One region of the Exiguobacterium sp. s138 genome, then DNA from elsewhere that is predicted to be linked to it. Evidence: a T-box and tRNA genes for the amino acid it is inferred to sense, from the RefSeq annotation. Region 1 holds a T-box; the other holds one or more tRNA genes.
What was found. A T-box is a leader RNA that pairs with one kind of tRNA and senses whether it is charged. The one in region 1 lies ahead of ileS (isoleucine--tRNA ligase), so its partner is inferred to be a tRNA-Ile.
Positions count from the first base shown of each region.

Region 2: it encodes a tRNA-Ile, which carries the amino acid that the T-box ahead of ileS (isoleucine--tRNA ligase) is inferred to sense. The anticodon was not compared.

Region 1 is NZ_JACSMW010000002.1:91,261-101,834, forward strand. Features, by position in the region: gene KNP91_RS04265 (cell division protein FtsQ/DivIB) at 1-727, shown strand, start outside; gene ftsA (cell division protein FtsA) at 957-2,261, shown strand; gene ftsZ (cell division protein FtsZ) at 2,300-3,460, shown strand; gene pgeF (peptidoglycan editing factor PgeF) at 3,543-4,319, shown strand; gene KNP91_RS04285 (YggS family pyridoxal phosphate-dependent enzyme) at 4,306-4,977, shown strand; gene KNP91_RS04290 (cell division protein SepF) at 5,179-5,502, shown strand; gene KNP91_RS04295 (YggT family protein) at 5,505-5,777, shown strand; gene KNP91_RS04300 (YlmH family RNA-binding protein) at 5,777-6,550, shown strand; gene KNP91_RS04305 (DivIVA domain-containing protein) at 6,577-7,098, shown strand; T-box leader at 7,099-7,326, shown strand; gene ileS (isoleucine--tRNA ligase) at 7,384-10,119, shown strand; gene lspA (signal peptidase II) at 10,192-10,574, shown strand, end outside.
Region 2 is NZ_JACSMW010000001.1:205,872-216,445, reverse strand. Features, by position in the region: gene pstA (phosphate ABC transporter permease PstA) at 1-371, opposite strand, end outside; gene pstC (phosphate ABC transporter permease subunit PstC) at 373-1,314, opposite strand; gene KNP91_RS01085 (PstS family phosphate ABC transporter substrate-binding protein) at 1,410-2,354, opposite strand; gene KNP91_RS01080 (peptidoglycan D,D-transpeptidase FtsI family protein) at 2,580-4,652, opposite strand; gene KNP91_RS01075 (superoxide dismutase) at 4,790-5,398, opposite strand; gene KNP91_RS01070 (alpha-amylase) at 5,492-6,952, opposite strand; tRNA gene KNP91_RS01065 (tRNA-Ile) at 7,083-7,156, opposite strand; tRNA gene KNP91_RS01060 (tRNA-Met) at 7,168-7,241, opposite strand; gene KNP91_RS01055 (Na/Pi cotransporter family protein) at 7,361-9,001, opposite strand; gene KNP91_RS01050 (hypothetical protein) at 9,341-9,694, shown strand; gene ispG (flavodoxin-dependent (E)-4-hydroxy-3-methylbut-2-enyl-diphosphate synthase) at 9,887-10,574, shown strand, end outside.

The DNA.
Region 1 (10,574 bases):
CTTAGAAGATAAAATTCCATATGTCCGTGAGCAGCGTCGGAAAAAGGCGAACCGGCGTTTAATCTATGTCCTCATCCTGATCGGTCTATTGATTGGTGTCGTCTTCTATCTTCAATCGAGTTTCTCGCGTGTCGCGACATTTGATGTCACTGGCACCGTGAACGTCAAGAAGGAAGACATCATTCAAGCATCACGTATTAAGGTGAAGGAGACACATGCTTTCAATGTGTCGGAAGAAGCCGTGTTGGAACGGATTGAAGATGTTCCGGGTATTCGCGAAGCGACGATGAAAAAAACGTTTTTACACCATTATGAAGTGGATGTCGTCGAAGAAAAAGAAATCGCGTATGCCAAAGACAAACCGGGCGCCCGGATCGTCTTAGCGGACGGAACGATTATTCCCGGAAAGTCGAAGGAAGAATTGTTTGATGCACCGATTCTAACCGGATTTACGGATCAGTCCTTGGAACGTCTGACAAAGGAACTCGTTAAAATCGAGCCGAAAGTCCGGAGCCGGATTTCGGAAATCGTAGCCAATGACCAGACCGACAAAGGCGGATTAAAGTTATTCATGACGGACGGAAATACCGTCTTATTGAGTACATCGGCTTTTTCTAACTCGTTGAATGAATATGTCAAAGTGATTTCTGCATTGCCAAAAGGTAAAACAGGAACGATTACCATTGATGGTGGTATCTATTTCAAACCATATAAAGGTAAAAAATAGTAAATAACACCCTGTATTAGACGGGTTTGACAAACGTTTGTTTTCATTAGTAGTAAAGCGGACACATCGTCATCAAATCGTAATCTATTAGATGGGTAAGTTAGACAATAACTTCTTTTCGTGAGGTTTTTTATAGTGTAGACTTAAACGAGAAGAAGATTGTCTCGATTCCTGTAAATATAAACAGGAACGACAGGATTAGTATTATGAAAGTGGAGGTGTCACTCCCATGGAAACGAAAGGTACGATTGCCGCACTAGATATTGGGACATCGGAAGTGAAACTCATCGTCGGTGAACTTCTAGGTGGAACACTGAATGTCTTAGCGGAAGGGTCTGCACCATCTGCAGGCGTCAAGCGAGGTGTCATCGTCGACATCGATCAAACAGTAAATGCCATTAAACAAGCGGTTGCAGAAGTGGAGCGCACACTCGGTGAACCGATTGGTGAAGTATATGTAGCAATTTCCGGTGAGCACATCCAAGTCAAGGATTGCCAAGGGATGACATCAATCAAAGGGGAAGATAACGAAATCACGGATGATGATGTGAAGGATGTCCTTCATTCTGCCATGGTGATGCGGATTCCAAACGAATTGAGCGTTGTCGATGTTTTACCTAAAACGTTTACTGTCGATCAGCAGACGGAGATCACAGATCCACGTGGCATGATCGGTTATCGTCTAGAAGTGACAGGGAAGCTGATTATCGGAGCGAAGACGATTCTACATAGCATCAAACGTTCCATCGAACGAGCTGGGTTGGAACTTGCGGGGTATGTGCTGGAAAGTTTGGCCGTCTCACGAATTGCAGCTTCGATTGATGAATTGGAACTCGGTGTCGGAATCGTTGATATCGGACATGAAACGACCACTCTTTCAATTTACGAAAAAAATGATTTAGTGTACTCAACGACACTTTCGTATGGCGGAGATCATCTGACACGCGATTTGACGTATAAAATGAATTGTAAATACCAAGATGCAAAACTCGCCAAAGAAGAATATGGTGTCGCACTGGAAGCACTCGGAGACCCGGAAGAGAAAGTTTCCTACGTGACGATTAACGGAGAACACCGTTTCGAACCACAGACGGAGATCGGTTTTGTACTGGAAGCCCGTCTGGAAGAGATTTTTGAAATGATCCAGAAACGAATGACACAAGCCGGATATGCACAAATGAACAGCGGCATCATTCTTTGTGGCGGCAGTTCTTCCTTACCAGGAATTGACCAACTCGGTAAGCGGATCTTTAAACAAAGCGTGAACGTGTATCAACCAGCCAGCTTAGGGATTCGTCATCCGAAGTATGCTGTCGCTGCCGGAATGTTACGCTACGTGCTGTCACGCAGTGCCGTTTCGAAGTCAGGGTTTGACCGGGCGGACGAAAAGGGAATAGCCGCACAAGGACGTGAGCAAGAAGAGTTACTTGCACACCCTTCCCAACCTTCAGTACGCGAAGAGCGACCACAGAAGGAACAGCCTCCAAAAGAGCGGAAGTCATTCAGCAGTTTCTTTGAGAAATTTTTCGGCTAAATAAAAAATTATCAGTAAAAAAATAGGGGGCCCCTTTTATGTTGCATTTTGATGAAATGATGGACCAAGTAGCTAAAATCAAAGTCATCGGAGTAGGTGGCGGTGGTTCAAACGCTGTCAACCGAATGATTGAACATGGTGTCCAAGGCGTAGAATTCATCGCTGTCAATACGGATGCACAAGCTCTAAACATGTCACAGGCGGATGTAAAACTTCAACTGGGAGCAAAACTGACACGTGGTCTTGGTGCCGGAGCAAATCCGGAAATCGGTAAGAAAGCTGCCGAAGAAAGCCGCGAACAGTTGACAGAAATTCTATCTGGTGCCGATATGGTTTTCGTAACAGCAGGAATGGGTGGCGGTACCGGAACAGGTGCAGCACCGGTCATCGCTGAAATTTCTAAAGAAATCGGTGCGTTGACAGTAGGTGTCGTCACAAAACCTTTCATGTTCGAAGGCCGCAAACGGATGCAACATGCTGTTTCAGGCGTGCAGAACTTTAAAGAAAAAGTCGATACACTCATCGTCATTCCGAATGATAAATTGCTTGAAATCGTCGATCGTAACACGCCGATGCTTGAAGCCTTTAAAGAAGCCGATAACGTGCTTCGTCAAGGTGTTCAAGGGATTACGGACTTAATCGCCGTTCCGGGTCTCATTAACTTGGACTTCGCGGATGTTAAAACGATCATGACGGAAAAAGGTTCAGCATTGATGGGTGTCGGTGTTGCAACGGGTGAACACCGTGCGACAGAAGCCGCGAAAAAAGCGATTTCGAGTCCATTGCTTGAAACATCGATCGAAGGTGCAAAAGGCGTCTTGATGAATATCACCGGTAGTGCGAACTTGAGCCTTTACGAAGTAACGGAAGCTGCACAAATCGTTCAAAGCGCTGCGGACGAAGAAGTCAACTTAATCTTCGGATCAGTCATCAATGACAACTTGGAAGACGAAATCATTGTTACGGTCATCGCAACGGAATTCGAAAACGAGCCACTCGATTTTGAAATCCCGTCAGCACAAGAAATGATGAAAAACCTGCTCAAGAAAAAGCAGGCGTCGACACCATCACCAGTAGCTGAAGAACCTAAACCGCAAGTCGAAGAGACACCTATTAGCTCGAACCAAGAATCAGCAAAAGGGTCAGATGTCGAAGAGACGATGGATATTCCTTCTTTCCTTCGCCGGAATAATCGTTAATTCGATATTCCCGAGACACGACTGCTAGATCAAGAGGTGTCGCGTAAGCGACACCTCTTTTTTTAAAAAAGGATGGGATGAGATGTTTGGTCAATGGATAAAATGGGATACCCCGACAGGAACGGTCCGTGCAGCGTTTACGACAAAGTTTTCAGCACCTCACGGTCAAGGCAACTTAGGACTGCATGTAAAAGATGATCCGGAAGGTGTCATTAAAAATCGTGAAGTCATCGTGCGGCAACTGGATTTAGCCCTGGAAAACTCAGTATGGGCTGAACAGGTGCACGGCAATCATGTCGAGCAAGTAACGACCCTCGAGTCCGGTCGTGGAGCCTCAGATTACGAAACGGCAATCAAGGGTACAGATGGACTGGTGACAACGGATTCAAACGTCTTATTGATGATGCTGTTTGCAGACTGTGTGCCGCTCCTTTTCTGTGATCCGCGGACAGGTATCATTGCAAACGTTCACGCCGGCTGGCGCGGAACGGTTGCCAACATCGTCGAAGCCACATTGACAAAGATGGAACAAGCCGGTGCCGAACGTTCTTCGATTCAGATGGTGATCGGACCCTCGATCCGGGAATGTTGTTATGAAGTCGATGGTCCTGTTCTTGAGGCGGTTGACCAACTGAACTTGGAAGAGTCTCCTTATACTAAAAAAGAAGACGGAAAAGCTATGTTATCACTTCAAAAAACCAATGCCATGTTAGCCGAACGCAGTGGTGTCGGTGATGTGCTGGATACAGGAATCTGTACGAACTGCCAGGCGGAAGACTACTTCTCCTATCGTCATGGGGATCATGGTGGACGGTTTGCCAGTTTGATTGTAAAGGAGTCTCTCGATGTCAATTTCTGAAAATGTACAACAAGTCCGACAAAACATGAAACAGGCGTATGAAAAGACCGATCAAAAAAAGCAGGTACAATTGATCGGCGTGACGAAATCAGTTTCAAGTGAAGTGGCGGCGGAGTTGCTGGCGGCAGGTATAACGGCACTGGGTGAGAATCGTCCGGAAGGATTGACCGACAAACAAACGGTCTTAGGACGTGAGGCCTGTGAGTGGCATTTTATCGGAACACTGCAGACCCGTAAAGTCCGGCAAGTCATTGATCGGATTGACGTGTTACATTCCTTGGACCGCTTGCATCTTGCGGAAGAAATCAATAAACGTGCCAAGCAGCCAGTCGATTGTTTTGTGCAAGTCAACGTTTCTGGTGAAGAATCCAAGCAGGGGATTGATCCGGAAGATGTCCACTCATTTTTGCATGAGGTAGGACAATATCCGATGGTCCGTGTAATCGGACTGATGACGATGGCTCCGTTGACAGAAGACGAACAAGTACTCCGTTCGGTTTTTCGTTCACTTCGTGTCTTGCGAGACGAAGTGGCAACCCGTCAACTCCCGCATGCACCGTGCATGGAATTGTCGATGGGGATGTCATCGGACTATCAGATTGCCATTGAAGAAGGCGCGACATATGTCCGAATCGGTACGACGTTAGTCCAGTCATAAATTGCCTAGATATACGAAAGGAGAATTGATATGGGATTCAAAACAAAAATGCAAAATCTATTTCTCGGTAATACAGACGATTTAGATGAACTCGAATATGAAAATGATGCTACAATAAATAAAGGTAGAGGTGCATCACAGCAAGAATATGACGAGTATTATGAGGATTCTACCCCTACTGTTACTCAAAAGGAGGACCCTGTGAGACAATCAAACATCGTACCCATTCATACAAAAAAGGCGAAATCACAAGTCATTCTCAGTGAGCCGCGTGTGTTTAACGAAGCACAGGAAATCGGCGAACATCTTCGTCAAAATCGTGCTGTCATCGTGAACATGCAACGGATGTCTAAAGATCAATCACGCCAAATGATTAATTTCCTGTCAGGTGTCGTGTTTGCTCTTGATGGAACGATTACGACTATCAGTCAAAATACACTCCTCTGTGTACCGAACAACGTCGAGCTGGCCGGAAGTATCTCAAATCTGCTCGGTGAAGATGATATCAACCATAAGGGGTGGTAAGCATGGATTCGCAAGTCATGTACGCAATCGGTCGTACACTCAGCACGTTACTTCAATATTACAGCTACGTCATGATTGCCTATATTTTATTATCGTGGTTCCCAAATGCACGTGAATCACGATTCGGTCAAGTCCTGGCCATGTTAGTCGAACCTTTCCTCGCACCGTTCCGACGGATTATCCCGCCCATCGGAGGTATGCTTGACATTTCACCTATCGTTGCCTTTTTAGTGCTTAATTTGGCACAGGCAGGCATTCGAGCGATCTTCTTCTAATGAGCGTTTATGATCATTATCGCGGACATGAGCGGGAGTTCGTCGATCTTGTCCTAAACTGGATCGACCATGTCGAAGCGACCTACACATTTAAAGTGACAGACTTTCTGGATCCGCGTGAACAACAGATTACCCGAGAACTTGTCGGAACAAAATGTGCCCTCTTTTTTGAGGGCGGTTTTGAAGGTGCGGAACGACAGCGTGCCCTCATTGCCCCTGATTATTACGAGCTTGATGCCAACGATTTTGATATCGCCATTTATCGTATCCATTATCCCACAAAATTCGTCGAGCTCTCGCATCGCCAGGTGACAGGGACATTACTAAACGTCGGATTAAAACGAGGGAAATTCGGTGACGTCGTCATCCAAGATCAACTCGTCCAGTTCGCCGTCGCGAAAGAAGTGGCTTCTTATATTGAAGCGAACGTCGATCGTGCGGGGAAAACCAAGATCCGGTTGTCACTCGTGGATTCAGAAGAACAGTTGAAAATCAAGGATCAAGAATGGCAGGAAGAACTGGGATTTGTCAGTTCGCTCCGTTTTGATACGGTCGTCAGTGAAATCCTTGGATTTTCAAGACAAAAAGCGCAAAGCCTGATTAAGCAGGGTGAAAGTAAAGTCAATTATAAAATCGTTGAAGATCCGAGCTTTTTGTTAGAGGAAGGCGATTTACTGTCACTTCGCGGAACGGGACGTGTCAAGTTAATTGCCGTACTCGGTTCAACGAAACGGGACCGGATCAAACTGCAATACGGTCTGCTAAAAGGATAACCAACAAGCTGAGGGAGGATTTCATCATGCCATTGACGCCACTTGATATTCACAATAAGGAATTTACACGTAAGTTTCGCGGCTATGACGAAGATGAGGTCAATGAATTTCTTGATCAAGTCATCAAAGATTTTGAATTGTTGCTCCGGGAAAACCGTCAACAGCAAGAAGTCATTCAAAACATGCAGTCTCGTGTCGATTACTTCAGCTCGATGGAGGAAACCCTAAACAAATCCATCATCGTGGCACAAGAAGCGGCAGAAGAAGTCAAAGCGAATGCGACGAAAGAAGCCAGCCTTATCGTCAAACAAGCAGAACGGGAAGCCGAACAACTGCAGGATGCGGCACAGCGCCGAGCGCAGCGGACTGATTTTGAAGTCGAACAGATGCGTAAAAAAATCGAATTGTACCGTAATCGATTCAAAGTATTGATCGACGCACAGATGGAATTGTTGACGAGCCACGACTGGGATGCATTTGATAGTTCGACCCGGGGTGTGCTTGACGAGATTCCGGCAGTTGCGTATAATGACGACGATGTCGTATAAGTTAAATCATTGAGAAGGACACGTCTTTTATCTAAATACTGTCAGCGAATCGGGGACCGGTGTGAGCCCGATCAGTCAAGGATAAAAGGTATCCCCTTTGAGTGTGGAACTGAACCTGTTCAGTAAGTTCCACCGTTTCGCCTCCGTTATCAGGCTCTTAAGTGGTAATCCGTTTTTCACGGTTGCTAGTAGGGTGGTACCGCGAGTTCAAGCCAACTCGTCCCTATCAGGGGATGTGTTTGGCTTTTTTTGTACGCAAAATTCAGATAAGTGAGGGAATGCCAGATGGAATACAAAGATACGTTATTGATGATGAAAACGGAATTTCTAATGCGGGGAAACCTGCCGAAGCGTGAGCCGGATATGCAGGCACGTTGGAACGAGATGAATCTGTATGAAGCCGTCCAGGAGAAAAATGCCGGCAAGCCGACATTCATTCTTCATGATGGTCCTCCTTACGCTAACGGAGACATCCACATGGGACACGGATTAAACAAAGTCTTAAAAGACATCGTCGTCCGTTACAAGTCGATGAACGGGTTCCGTTCTCCGTATGTACCGGGTTGGGATACGCACGGACTTCCGATCGAAACAGCGCTTCAAAAAGCGGGTGTCGACCGGAAGTCGATGTCGGTCGCAGAATTCCGTGAGCTGTGTGCCAAATATGCATTAGAGCAAGTCGATCACCAACGGGAACAATTCAAGCGTCTTGGTGTTCTCGGTGACTACGACAATCCATACATCACGTTACAACCGGAATTCGAAGCGGCACAAATCCGTCTGTTCGGCGATATGGCGAATAAAGGATACATCTATAAAGGGAAAAAGCCGGTCTACTGGTCGCCGTCTTCGGAGTCTGCTCTCGCAGAAGCAGAAATCGAATATCAGGATAAACGTTCGGCTGCAATCTATGTGGCGTTCCAAGTCATGGACGGAAAAAACATCCTGGAGCCGACGGATCATTTCGTCATCTGGACGACAACACCTTGGACGATTCCGGCGAACCTCGGGATCTCTGTCAGCGGTGAGTTGACGTATGCTCGGATTGAGCACGAAGGAAAAGGCTATATCGTCGCCGAAACACTCGTACCGGAAGTCATCGAAGCCCTCGGCTGGGAAGGTGCGACGATTGGTCGTGTCTTCGACGGAGCCGACTTTGAATACATCAAAGCGAAACATCCGCTCTATGACCGCGAATCACTTGTCATGCTCGGCGATCATGTCACGGCAGAAGCGACGGGTGTCGTTCATACTGCGCCTGGACACGGGGAAGATGACTTCCGAATCGGTCAAGCGTACGGTCTTGATGTCCTTTGTCCGGTCGACGACAAAGGGGTCATGACGGCAGAAGCACCTGGTTTTGAAGGATTATTCTATGAAGATGCCAACAAAGAAATCGGTGTGGCACTAGAAGAAGCCGGTGCATTGTTAAAACTGTCGTTCATCAAACACTCGTATCCGCACGACTGGCGGACGAAAAAACCGGTTATCTTCCGGGCGACACCACAGTGGTTTGCTTCGATCAAAGATTTCCGGGCGGAGATCCTCGATGAAATCAAAGAAGTTCAGTGGGTACCGGAGTGGGGCGAAACACGTCTTCACAACATGTTCAAAGACCGCGGAGACTGGGTCATTTCCCGTCAACGCGCGTGGGGTGTCCCATTGCCGATCTTCTATGCTGAAGACGGTACGGAAATCGTCACACCGGAAACAATCGACCACATCGCCAATCTGTTTGCCGTTCACGGATCAAATGTCTGGTATGAGCGCGAAGCCGTTGATCTGTTACCGGAAGGCTTTACGCATCCGGCAAGCCCGAACGGCATCTTCAAAAAAGAGACGGATATCATGGACGTCTGGTTCGATTCCGGCTCATCCCATGCCGGTGTCCTCGCGACACGTCCGGAACTCGAGCGTCCGGCTGACTTGTACCTGGAAGGGTCTGACCAATATCGCGGATGGTTCAACTCGTCTCTTTCGACATCCGTCGCAACGACAGGGAAAGCACCTTATAAAGCGGTCGTCAGTCACGGATTCGTCCTTGACGGTCAAGGGCGGAAGATGTCGAAATCAATCGGAAACACGATTGCACCAATCCAAATCATGCAACAGTTCGGAGCGGAAATTCTTCGTCTTTGGGTGGCTTCCGTCGATTATCAATCAGATGTCCGTGCTTCAATGGACAACTTCAAACAAGTATCGGAATCTTACCGGAAAATCCGGAATACGGTTCGCTTCCTGCTCGGAAACCTCGACCAGTTCGATCACACGACGCACCGTGTGGCATTTAAAGACTTGCCGGAATCGGATCGCTTCATGCGGACGAAACTCGATCAACTTGTCGGTAAAGTAAAGGCAGCGTACGATGCGTACGACTTCATGGCGGTCTATCAACTGTTGCATAACTTCTGTGTCCTGGACTTGTCTTCGTTCTATCTCGATTACACGAAAGATATCTTGTACATCGAAAAAGAAGATGCACCGGCGCGTCGTGCCGTTCAAACAGTCATGTATGATACCGTCGTCACATTGTTACAACTGATGGCACCGGTCTTACCGCATACAGCCGACGAAGCGTGGGAATTCGTTCCCGGCGTCGAGACGGCGAGTATTTTCTTGACGGATCTTCCGGAAGCACCGGAAATGACGGAAGAAGGTCTTGCATTGATCGCGAAATGGAACAGTTTCCTCGTCTTCCGCGATGATGTCCTAAAAGCACTCGAAGAAGCACGTGCCGAGAAACTTGTCGGGAAAACGCTCGAAGCGAAACTCCTGCTTGCACCGAATGACGAAACGAAAGCGTTGCTTGCGACAATCGATCATCTTGAGCAGTTGTTGCAGGTTTCACAGATTGAGTTCGTCGCTTCGGCGGAGAAATCATACGGGACAACAGGCATCACTGTTCTGAAAGCAGACGGCGAAAAATGTGAACGCTGCTGGACATATTCGACGGAGCTTGGACAAGATCCGGCTCATCCGACACTTTGCCCACGTTGTACTGAAGTCGTCAATTCTTTATAATGAATCAGGGAGGGGCAGCTACGGCGACTTCGTAGCGGTCCCTCATTATTTTTGGATGTGGAGGAAAAAAGAATGTGGCTTTACTTAGCGATTGCTGCTGTACTCGTCGGAGTGGATCAATTGACGAAATGGATCGTCGTCCAACAGATGACGATTGGTCAAGCGATTGAGATCATTCCCAATTTCTTTTATTTAAATTCATACCGGAATCGTGGCGCTGCCTGGGGGATGCTTGAAGGGAAGTTTGGATTTTTCTTCGTCATCACGCTGGTCGTCGTCATTGGGCTGATTTATTTTCTTTACAAAGAAGGCACAAAAAACAAAGTATTTGCTTGGAGCGTCGCCTTATTACTGGGCGGAGCGGTCGGGAATTTCATCGACCGGATGGCACGTGGAGAAGTCGTCGACTTTTTTCATTTTTATCCGTTCGGGTATAATTTCCCGATATTTAATGT
Region 2 (10,574 bases), on a different contig from region 1:
TCGATGAACGATGTCATGCGGCCTTTTTTCGCATATTCTTCCAAATAAATCGCTGCTCCGACACCCAAGATGAAAATCATCGGAATGATCAGGAGCATTAGGAAAATCGATCCCATCAGCGCAGGATAGATTCCGGCACGATCCGGCCGGCGGGATGGTGCATTTTGTAGGAAGTCGAGTGATAACCAGGCCGCTCCGTCACGAATGACACCAAAGAGCAGAATACCAAGTACGACTAAACCGAATAACAGTCCAATTAAGAATACGACTTTCGTGACATTGTTTACGACAAGACGCTGGCTGATTGATTTTTTCACAGCAGCAGGATCAATAAACTTTTTCTGTACAGGTTGTTTTTCTGGTAAGGCCATCTTAGTACTCCTCTCTGAAACGACGCGTGATCCAGTTCGCGAGTAAGTTCATCAATAGAGTAAAGACGAACAACAACGTACCGACAGCGTAGATACTGTAATATTCAATCGTGCCATAACCGGCGTCACCGAGTGCAACTTGAACGATATAAGCCGTCATCGTCTGTACCGGCTCTAACGGATTTACTGCAGCCGTTGGGTTTGATCCACCTGCAATCGTCACGATCATCGTTTCACCGATTGCACGGGACATACCGAGAACGATTGAGGCAATGATTCCGGAAAGTGCTGCCGGAACTACGACTTTTAAAGCAACTTCGAGACGTGTGGAACCGAGTGCAAGCGCACCGTCACGAATTTTTTTCGGAACAGAACTCATTGCATCCTCTGAAATCGACGCAATCATCGGGATGATCATGATTCCGACAACGATTCCCGGACTTAATGCGTTATAAATCGCAAGACCCGGAATAAGTTTTACGAGTAACGGTGTGACAAACGTCAAGGCGAAGAATCCGAAAACGATTGTCGGAACGCCTGCTAAGACTTCAAGAATCGGTTTAAGAACACGACGGGCGCGTTCTGATGCATACTCACTCAAATAAATCGCAGAAGTGAGTCCGATCGGCACGGCAACTAGCATCGCAATCACGGTAATTTCAAGTGTTCCGACGACAAGCGGCCAAATTCCGTACTCCGGTTGAGAGTTCAGCGGGTACCAGCTTGTGCTGCCGAAGAATTCTTTAAACGAAACAACTTCAAAGAAGTGTTCTGTTTCAATAACTAACGTGAGAATGATGCCGATGGTCGTAACGACGGATACGAACGCACAGAGAAACAATACGATCGGCATAATACGTTCCATGATGTTTTTCATACTAAATTTTTGTTGTCGGTTCTTTTGGATCAGCTCGCGAACCGATTTGTTTGATGATGGATTCACCCTTCTTCGCTCCCTACTTCATCATACCTACATAAGAACGTGGCCCCAAAAAAGGGAGATCCCCCTTTTTTCGGGCCGTCCTCGTGTAATGATGGTTATTTCATTGCATCTTCGATGGCTTTTGTGTTTTCATCGTAACGATCTTGCGGCATTTTGATATAACCGACTTCTTCTGATAAGTCTCCAGCATTTTCATTTGTGAATTTAACGAAGTCCGCGACTTGTTTTTTGTCTTTCAACGACTTGTTGTTGACGTACGTATAAATTTCACGTGACAGCGGGTAAGAAAGATCTTTGATCGTTTCCGGTGTTGGATCGACTGCGTCTTTTCCTTCAGCCGAAAGCGGTACTTCTTTTAACTTATCTTTGTTTTCCGCGTAATAAGCGTATCCGAAGTAACCAATCGCACCTTTTGTTCCTTCGACTCCTTTGACAAGGACGTTGTCATCTTCTGAAAGCTGAACATCTTTACGCATATCTTTTTTCTCAAGAACTTTTTCTGAGAAGAAATCAAATGTTCCGGAATCTTTACCCGGGCTGAAGAATTTGATTGGTTCTGCTGGATAAGAAGAATCGACATCTTTCCATGTCTTCACATTCGGATCCAACCAGATTTTCTCTAACTGGTCGAGTGTCATTTCTTTGACCCATGTGTTCTCTTTACTGATTGCGACTGTTAATCCGTCGTAAGCAAGAGCTAATTTTGTGTATTCAATGCTATTTTTTTCAGCTTCTGCTGCTTCTTCTTCTTTAATTTCACGCGAGGCGTTTGAAAGGTCTGTTTCACCAACGACAAAACGTTTGAATCCGCCGCCAGTACCGGATACTCCGACCGTGACATCAACGTCTGGTTGTTCGATCGAATATTCTTCACCAACAGCTTCCATGATTGGGAAGACTGTTGAAGATCCATCAATAGCGATCTTTCCTGAAAGATCTGAAGAACTTGAAGAGCCGCCTTTGTCATTACCGCATGCCGCACCGACTACTGCGATTGAAGCTACCGTTGTGATAAGTGCTGTTTTTTTCATCCAAGACATGATTAATTTTCCTCCTCGAAGTATGTCGCTGGTCACGCTACGACTTTATATCCGTTTTCCTTACAAGACTTATACTAGCGATGAACTATTAAACCAAAATGAATCCAACGTAAAAGAATTGTAAAGTCGTGTATTTCCGCGTTTACAAACTCAACTCCATTAGAAAAACAGGTCAATCCATACAAAAAAAAGCGAAGATGAGTTTCCTCACCTTCGCTTCACTAGTTAATTTGGCTTAGTCTGCCATGGAACGTCTTTCACATTAAAGTACGCTTTCACTAAATCATGACCAATTTTCGAGTTGACGGTTTCCTGCTCCATATATGGAAGGAACACGGCCCATGCCATCTCCGGATTGTCATACGGTGCCCAGCCGACCAAGTTCGAGTTTAATGAACGAACCGGTTGTCCGCTGCCGTCTCGAAGCGCAATGCCGTCTTCGCCGTATACACTGACCTGAGCCGTTCCCGTTTTCGCTGCCGCATCAATGCCGGTTTGGGCGATGATTTTGGCTGTCCCGCGTTCCCCTTTGACAACGCGGTGGAATCCTTCGCGGACATGATCAATGTTCGCTTGACTGACTTCAATCCGGTTTAAATAGTTCGTTTTAAAGCTGTAATCGACTTTTTTCGTTTCGTCTTCAATCGAGTTCGAAGCCAAGACTTCTTTTAAGAAGTGCGGTTGCACCCGGTATCCGCCGTTTGCGAGTGTCGAAACATACTGCGCCACTTGAAGCGGTGTAAAAGCATCATACTGACCAATCACTCGGTCCATCAAGAGTGTGACACGGTCCGGCGTCCCTTGTACCCCTTTGGCTTCGTATGGCAAATCGATGCCTGTCGTCACACCGAGACCAAACTGACTGTAATAATTCTGCATGATCGCTGCCGCCGCATCGACGCTTGCACCGGCGACACCGTTACTCGGATATTTTGCCATCCGCATCGCAATGTTAAACATGTAGACGTTTGACGAACGCTCTAGTGCCGTTAAGTCCGTAATCGGTCCCATATTCACATACGATCCTTTTTTCGTACCACCAATCGTGATCGGTGCATCATTGATGACTTCGTTTTGACGGATAACGCCTTCTTCAAGTCCCATCGCGACCGTTGCCCCTTTAATCGTCGAACCGATTTGCAGGGAAGTCAACACGTTATTGATCGCAACATCACTGAATTTATTGGTTGCCGTATCGAGCTTTTGACCGGACATGGCCAAAATCTCACCGGTTTTCGGATTCATGACAACGGCATATCCTTCTTTCAGATAACCGCTTCCCATGCCGCGGCCCATCTTGATCGCCTGCTGCAGGATTTGATCAACTTGTTTGTTGTATTCTGCATCAACCGTTAAGACGAGGTCTTTTCCGGACTCGCCTTCTTCCCGGTTCGGCTCACCGACCGGTTCACCGTTAAACGTTTCATAGACATCGTATGCCGGTTTCCCGCGGAGCAGGTCTTCATACTGCTGTTCAAGGAATGACGTTCCGACCCGGTCATTTAAACTGTATCCTTTTGCTTTAAACTCCGCCTGCTGTTCAGCGGGAATTTTTGAGTACTTCCCGAAGATGTTCCGCAGCGTTCCTTCATACGGATAAGAACGTTCATAAAACGGCTCTACCGATACACCCTTTAAATCTTCAAGGTTCTCATCGATAATCGCCATTTCCTTGGCGCTCGCTCCTAATTTAACGAGCTGCGGGTCAAGCGCATAACCGACTTCCATGTTGTGTTTGATAGCGATGATTTCCATCGTCTTATCATCAAAGTCGATATCTTTTTTCGTAATCGTATCGAGACGGATTTGATCCTGTTCCGAAATCGACAGCTTGTTCTGCTTTTCCGCATCTGGATAACGTTTTTCTACCGCCTGCTTATAGCGTCGATCTGATTCTTCACCGTTGACGGCTACCCAGTAATCTTTCATGTCGCGTTCCGTTACTTTCCAATCGTCTTTCGGAAGATTGATAATCGCCGCAAGACGAGAGGCGATTTCAATCCGTTCGTCGACTTTCGTATTTTGGGAACGACGGTAGACAATTGAATATTTCGAAATCGTATCGACCAACAACCTTCCGTCCCGGTCATAAATCTTTCCGCGCGGAACTTCATATTTCGATGCGATCATTTCCGTCTTCTGGACTTCCCGTGAAATCTTTTCACCATTCACAATCTGGACGACACCTAAGCGAAAGATTAAAATCGCAAACAATAAAAATACTACAAAAAACATTAAGTTAAGGCGAAGCGGCAGATGATTCCGCCGTTTTCCCTTCACCGTGATTCGTTTGGCCATGGCGTACTCCCCTATCGTTCAAAAAGTCATCTTGTTTCATTATATAGAAGGAAACTTTCCATAACAACCTATCCCATCATTTTCCGCATTAAAAAAACATCGATTCCCAGAACAGGAACCGATGTTTAATCTCACGATTATTTTGCGTCAGCGTAAAGTTTTGCCACGTGATCCCAGTCAACGACGTTGAAGAATGCGTTGATGTAATCCGGACGACGGTTTTGATAGTTGAGGTAATACGCATGTTCCCAAACATCAAGTCCAAGAATCGGCGTTTTCCCTTCCATGACTGGTGTGTCTTGGTTTGGTGTTGAAACGACTGCTAATTTGCCGCCGTCAACGATAAGCCACGCCCAGCCTGAACCGAAACGTGTTGTTGCTGCTTTTGTAAACTCATCTTTGAACGTATCAAACGAACCGAATGATTCGTCGATTGCTGAAGCAAGTTCTCCAGTTGGAGTTGCTCCATCGTTCTTTTTCAAGAGTTTCCAGAAGAACGAGTGGTTCCAGTGACCGCCACCATTGTTACGGACAGCTGTTTGAATGTTTGCAGGAAGTGAATCCAGGTTTTGAAGTAATTCTTCAAGTGATTTCCCTTCGTGCTCTGACCCTTCAAGTACTGCATTCACGTTAGTGACATACGTATTGTGGTGTTTAGAGTGGTGAATCTCCATCGTACGAGCATCGATATGTGGCTCCAGCGCATCATAAGCGTAGCCGAGTTCTGGTAATTCAAATTTTGACATTTTCATGTCCCCCTTTATCCTATTTTCGGAATTTCAGTACTCTTTAAGACTAGCAAAAATAGTTGGTCAGGCGCAAGCAATGACCCTCAGAAATTACTGTTCGTCACGCGGGGCGAATACCGAGACACCGCCACCTGGAACCGGGAAAACACCGAAACCTTCTTCATCAATCACAACAGGCTCTTCTTGGTGATTTGTATAATCGAACCACTCTTCTCCGGCACGTGTTTCGCCGACAAACATCCGTTTTTCACACATATCCGCATTTGAGAGCAAGACGGCACATCCTGAGTTCGGGAATTCTTCGACACCGCGACGCACCCAGCCGACGCAATGTGCATCATCCAGATAGTCTTCCTGTTCACCGTATGCTTTATGGTAACGCGTATACAACAACGCATCGATCATCTCTTTTTTACCTTCGACCGGATGCGGTCCTTGCACACCATAGTAATCTCCGTAGAAGACACATGGATAACCGTCTTTGCGTAATAAAACAGAGGCATATGCATGCTGTTTGAACCAGTCATCGATCCACGACTCAAGCGATTCGCCCGGTTGGGAATCATGATTATCAACAAATGTCACGGCATTCGTCGGGTGGGATTCGACGAGTGTATCCGCAAACAACGTCGTCAAATCAAAATCCTGTCCTTGTTGCGACGCTTCATGGAATTTATAGTGAAGCGGCACATCAAACAAATCAATCGTATAATCGACACTGTCTAAGAACTGGCGGCAGTCATCTAAGTCCGACTTCCAAAATTCGCCGACCATATAAAAACCGTCCGGATCGTCTCCGATCATCGACTTCGCGAACTCGTTGACGAATTCATAGTTGATGTGTTTGATGGCATCCAAACGGAAACCTTGGCAATTGATTGTTTCTTTAAACCAGTTTCCCCAGTTGATCATTTCTTGTCGGACTTCCGGATGATTGTAATCGATGTTAGCGAACATCAGATAATCATAGTTCCCGAATTCGTTGTCGACTTGATCGTTCCAATCTTTATTTTTACCGGAAATCTTAAAGACACCCGTTTTTTCTTCCCGTGCATCAAAATCTGTTCCATTAAAGAATTCATGTGTCCAGATGAAATCCGAGTATTTACCGTTTCGTCCCGGGAACGTAAACTTCGTCCAGGCCTCGATTTCAAACTCTTCTGAAATTTCTTTCGAACGGTCTTCCGGATGTACTTCCACGACGTTAATCGTTTCGAGCTCATCGGCTGCCGCTTTATGGTTCATGACGACATCGGCGTAAACGGCGATATCATTTTCATGTGCGACTTGAATGGCTTCGATCAACTCGTCTTTTGTTCCGTACTTCGTGCGGACTGTTCCTTTTTGGTCGAACTCTCCTAAATCATAGACATCGTAAATGCCATACCCTGTATCTTCATCTGATTGTCCCTTTGACGCTGGTGGAATCCAAACAGATGTGATGCCTGCAGCACGCAGTTCCGGCGCTCTCTCTTTCAAGCGTTGCCAATGCTTCCCATCATTCTCTACATGCCACTCAAAAAACTGCATCATCGTATGGTTACGTTCCATCTCTCTTCGCTCTCCCTTAAATTGCCATAGTATGAATATTATTGTATTAACATTATTACAATATCTTTAATATTCCCCAAGCAACCAAAAATAAACGCACACCCAAAAAAAAGAGTGTACGTTTATACAATGGACCCTGCAGGACTCGAACCTGCGACCGGACGGTTATGAGCCGTCAGCTCTAACCAGCTGAGCTAAGGGTCCTTAAGTAATAGTAGCGGCGGAGGGAGTCGAACCCACGACCTCACGGGTATGAACCGTACGCTCTAGCCAGCTGAGCTACACCGCCATGATGGTTAAAAACAACTAATATTAGATTACTAAAATCGATCTGAAATGTCAATAAATTATCTTAAAAAAACAAAGAGGAATTTCTTTTCAGAAATTCCTCTTCTCTCATATTTTCTTTCATGCCGTTCCGGAACGTTGTTCAAGCACCAAATCCGTAATGTTAACGGCATGATCCCCGATCCGTTCCAGGTTCGACAGCAAGTCAACAAAAATCATACCGGCTTGACCTGTACATTCGCCTGCATTCACCCGTAAGACATGATGCTTGCGGAAGGAACGTTCCAGTGAATCGAGTTTCCCTTCCAGTTCAAGCACTCGGCGTGCCAATGAAACATCATCCAGTTCGACTGCTTTAATGGCGGTCTCAACGATTTTTTGCGTCAGGATATACATTTCATCCAATTCTTTTTTCGCTTTTTCAGTAAACGTAATCCGGTTAACGATCTGGAAATCGACCAACTCGATGACGTTTTCGACATGATCCCCGATCCGTTCAAAATCGTTGACGGCATGCATGAGCAGGGAATGATCATTCGATTCCCGCTCGGACAAGTCATGCGCGGCGACTTTAACAAGGTAGCTTGTCACTTCCGTATTCAGATGGTTGATCGCATACTCAATCTGACCGGCATCCGAAACATCCTTTTTATCGTGTGATTGCGTATAACGATGTGCTTTTTCAAGTGCGTCTTTCGAGAATTCTCCCATCCGCAACACTTCCAGTTTCGCCTGGCTTAACGCAAGTGACGACGACTGGTTCAGGATATTTTGATCGAGGTGGCGCGGTTTTGAATCGACGGTCGTATCCGTTCCAGGGACGACTTTTTGGACGAGCCATGCGATTTGCGCGATGAACCAGCATTGAATCAGCGTATTGACGACGTTAAACGTTCCGTGGGCAAAGGCAATCTGCATTTTCGGTTCCAAATCAAGTGCACCTGTGATCCACGTTATAAAACTTGAGAACAGCGGTAAAGCCAGCAAGAAGATGACTGTCCCGACGATGTTAAAGATGACGTGTGCGGCGGCTGTCCGTTTTGCCGCAATCGAAGCCCCGAGTGCCGCAAGGACTGCTGTGATTGTCGTCCCGATATTATCACCGAACAAGACCGGCAATGCCGCTTTGATATCGATCATTCCGCCGTCATACAATTCTTGTAATATCCCGATCGTCGCAGAGGATGATTGGACCAACATAGTAAAGACCGTTCCGACAAAAACACCGAGCAAAGGGCTATCCGACATCGATACCGTCAAATCACGGAACCATTCGCTTGATTCAAGCGGTGCCATTCCGTCTCCCATGAGCGTCAATCCATAAAAGAGCGCCCCGAAACCAAAGAAGATTTGACCGATGTATTGAATCCGTTCTTTATTGAAGAAGAAAATCAAGAACGCTCCGAGCGCAATCGCCGGGAGTGCCGCTTCCTTCACGTTAAAGCCGATGATAAAGGCAGTGATGGTCGTTCCGATGTTCGCCCCCATGACGACACCGATGGCTTGACGCAGGTTCATTAATCCGGCGCTGACCAGACCGACGACGATGACAGTTGTTCCGGATGATGACTGGATCAAGACCGTAACGACGATACCCGCTAAAATCCCGAGAAACGGGTTGGAGGTATATTTATCTAAAATGTACCGTAACCGGTCTCCCGCTGTTTTTTGAAGACCATCTCCCATATACTTAATACCGAATAGGAAAATACCGAGTCCACCGATAAAGGTGAAAATCATTTCCTGTAAATCATAGTTCATCTTGTCATCTCCTCATATAAAAAGTGGAATTGATTTGTTGTTAAGAATTCATTGTTTCAACCCCCTTATTATGTAAAGGTCTGATGAACTTGTAAATAGTTTTTCACACATTCGATTGTTAAGGTTTTATTAATCTGTACCAAAACAGATAAACCCTTTAAAAAAAGGGTTTATAACTAATTTATTTGTTGTTATAAAACAGAAGAAAGAGTGATTGAATTGCATTTTTTAAGTCAACTACTTAATTACTTACAAACTACCTTAGTTCCAAATCGCGGTTTTTTAAAGACTCGTCTCGCTGATGTCTCCCTTTATTTTTGTGGATTAGCATGGATTTCCTTGTGGTCAACAATCATTGACAGCATCTTTCTCCAGCAGTCGATTCCGTTCATCATTTGGTTTATCCTGCACTTCATTTTTATCGCAATCGCGATTTTGTTGTACCTGTTATCCGTTTCCTATCTGAATCGCTGGTTCATTCAGTGGATTTTGCCAAGACCATGGGCGTTTCGCCAAGTATTTCCTTATACGGTCGCCGCAAACATCTGGACCTTTCCAATCGGTGTTTTCCTGTATCAGTTCGGCTATCCGACTTTAGGAGTTGTCTTCATCATTGCCGGGCACTTGATTTATTCGTTAACCCCGCTCCTGCTTGCCCGACTAAAGAAAAAATCATCCCGTCCGTCTTCTTGAAACTAGATGGATGAATCTGTTGAAGGAAAAAAACGTCCATCCGGCGACGGATTGACTTTCCACTATTCGTGTTAAACAATTGTAAATGTTCAATTTTCGTTCTTGTTTCTCGATTTTTAGGGAATAGTTCGATATGATAGTACAAGTAGTCACAAACAATCTGGCGTTATGCCACAAAAGGAGATTTTCGATATGCCGAAAATGGTCCATCGCTCTAAGACTCGTCCCGTTCGTGTTGGGGACCTTGTCATTGGTGGAAATAATGAAGTCATCATCCAAAGTATGACGACAACAAAAACACACGACGTCGAAGCGACTGTCGCTGAAATTTTACGCCTTGAAGAAGCAGGATGCCAAATCGTCCGCGTTGCTTGTCCAGAAGAACGTGATGCGCTAGCACTTGCAGAAATCAAGAGCCGGATCAACATCCCGCTTGTCGTAGATATTCATTTCAACTATAAACTTGCGCTCATGGCAATTGAGGCGGGTGTTGATAAAATCCGAATCAACCCGGGTAACATCGGACGCCGCGAGAAAGTCGAAGCGGTCGTTACCGCAGCAAAGGCGAAAAACATTCCAATTCGAATTGGTGTTAACGCCGGTTCACTTGAAAAACACATTCTTGAGAAATATGGTTATCCGACAGCTCGTGGGATGGTCGAAAGTGCTTTGCACCACATTAAGATTCTTGAGGATCTCGATTTCCACGATATCATCGTTTCCTTGAAAGCATCTGACGTTCAATTAGCGCTTGAAGCATATCAACTCGCTTCCGAGTCGTTTGATTATCCGTTGCACGTCGGAATCACGGAATCTGGTCCTTTACGGACAGGTTCTTTAAAATCAGCTGCCGGTCTCGGAGCGATTCTATCACGCGGTA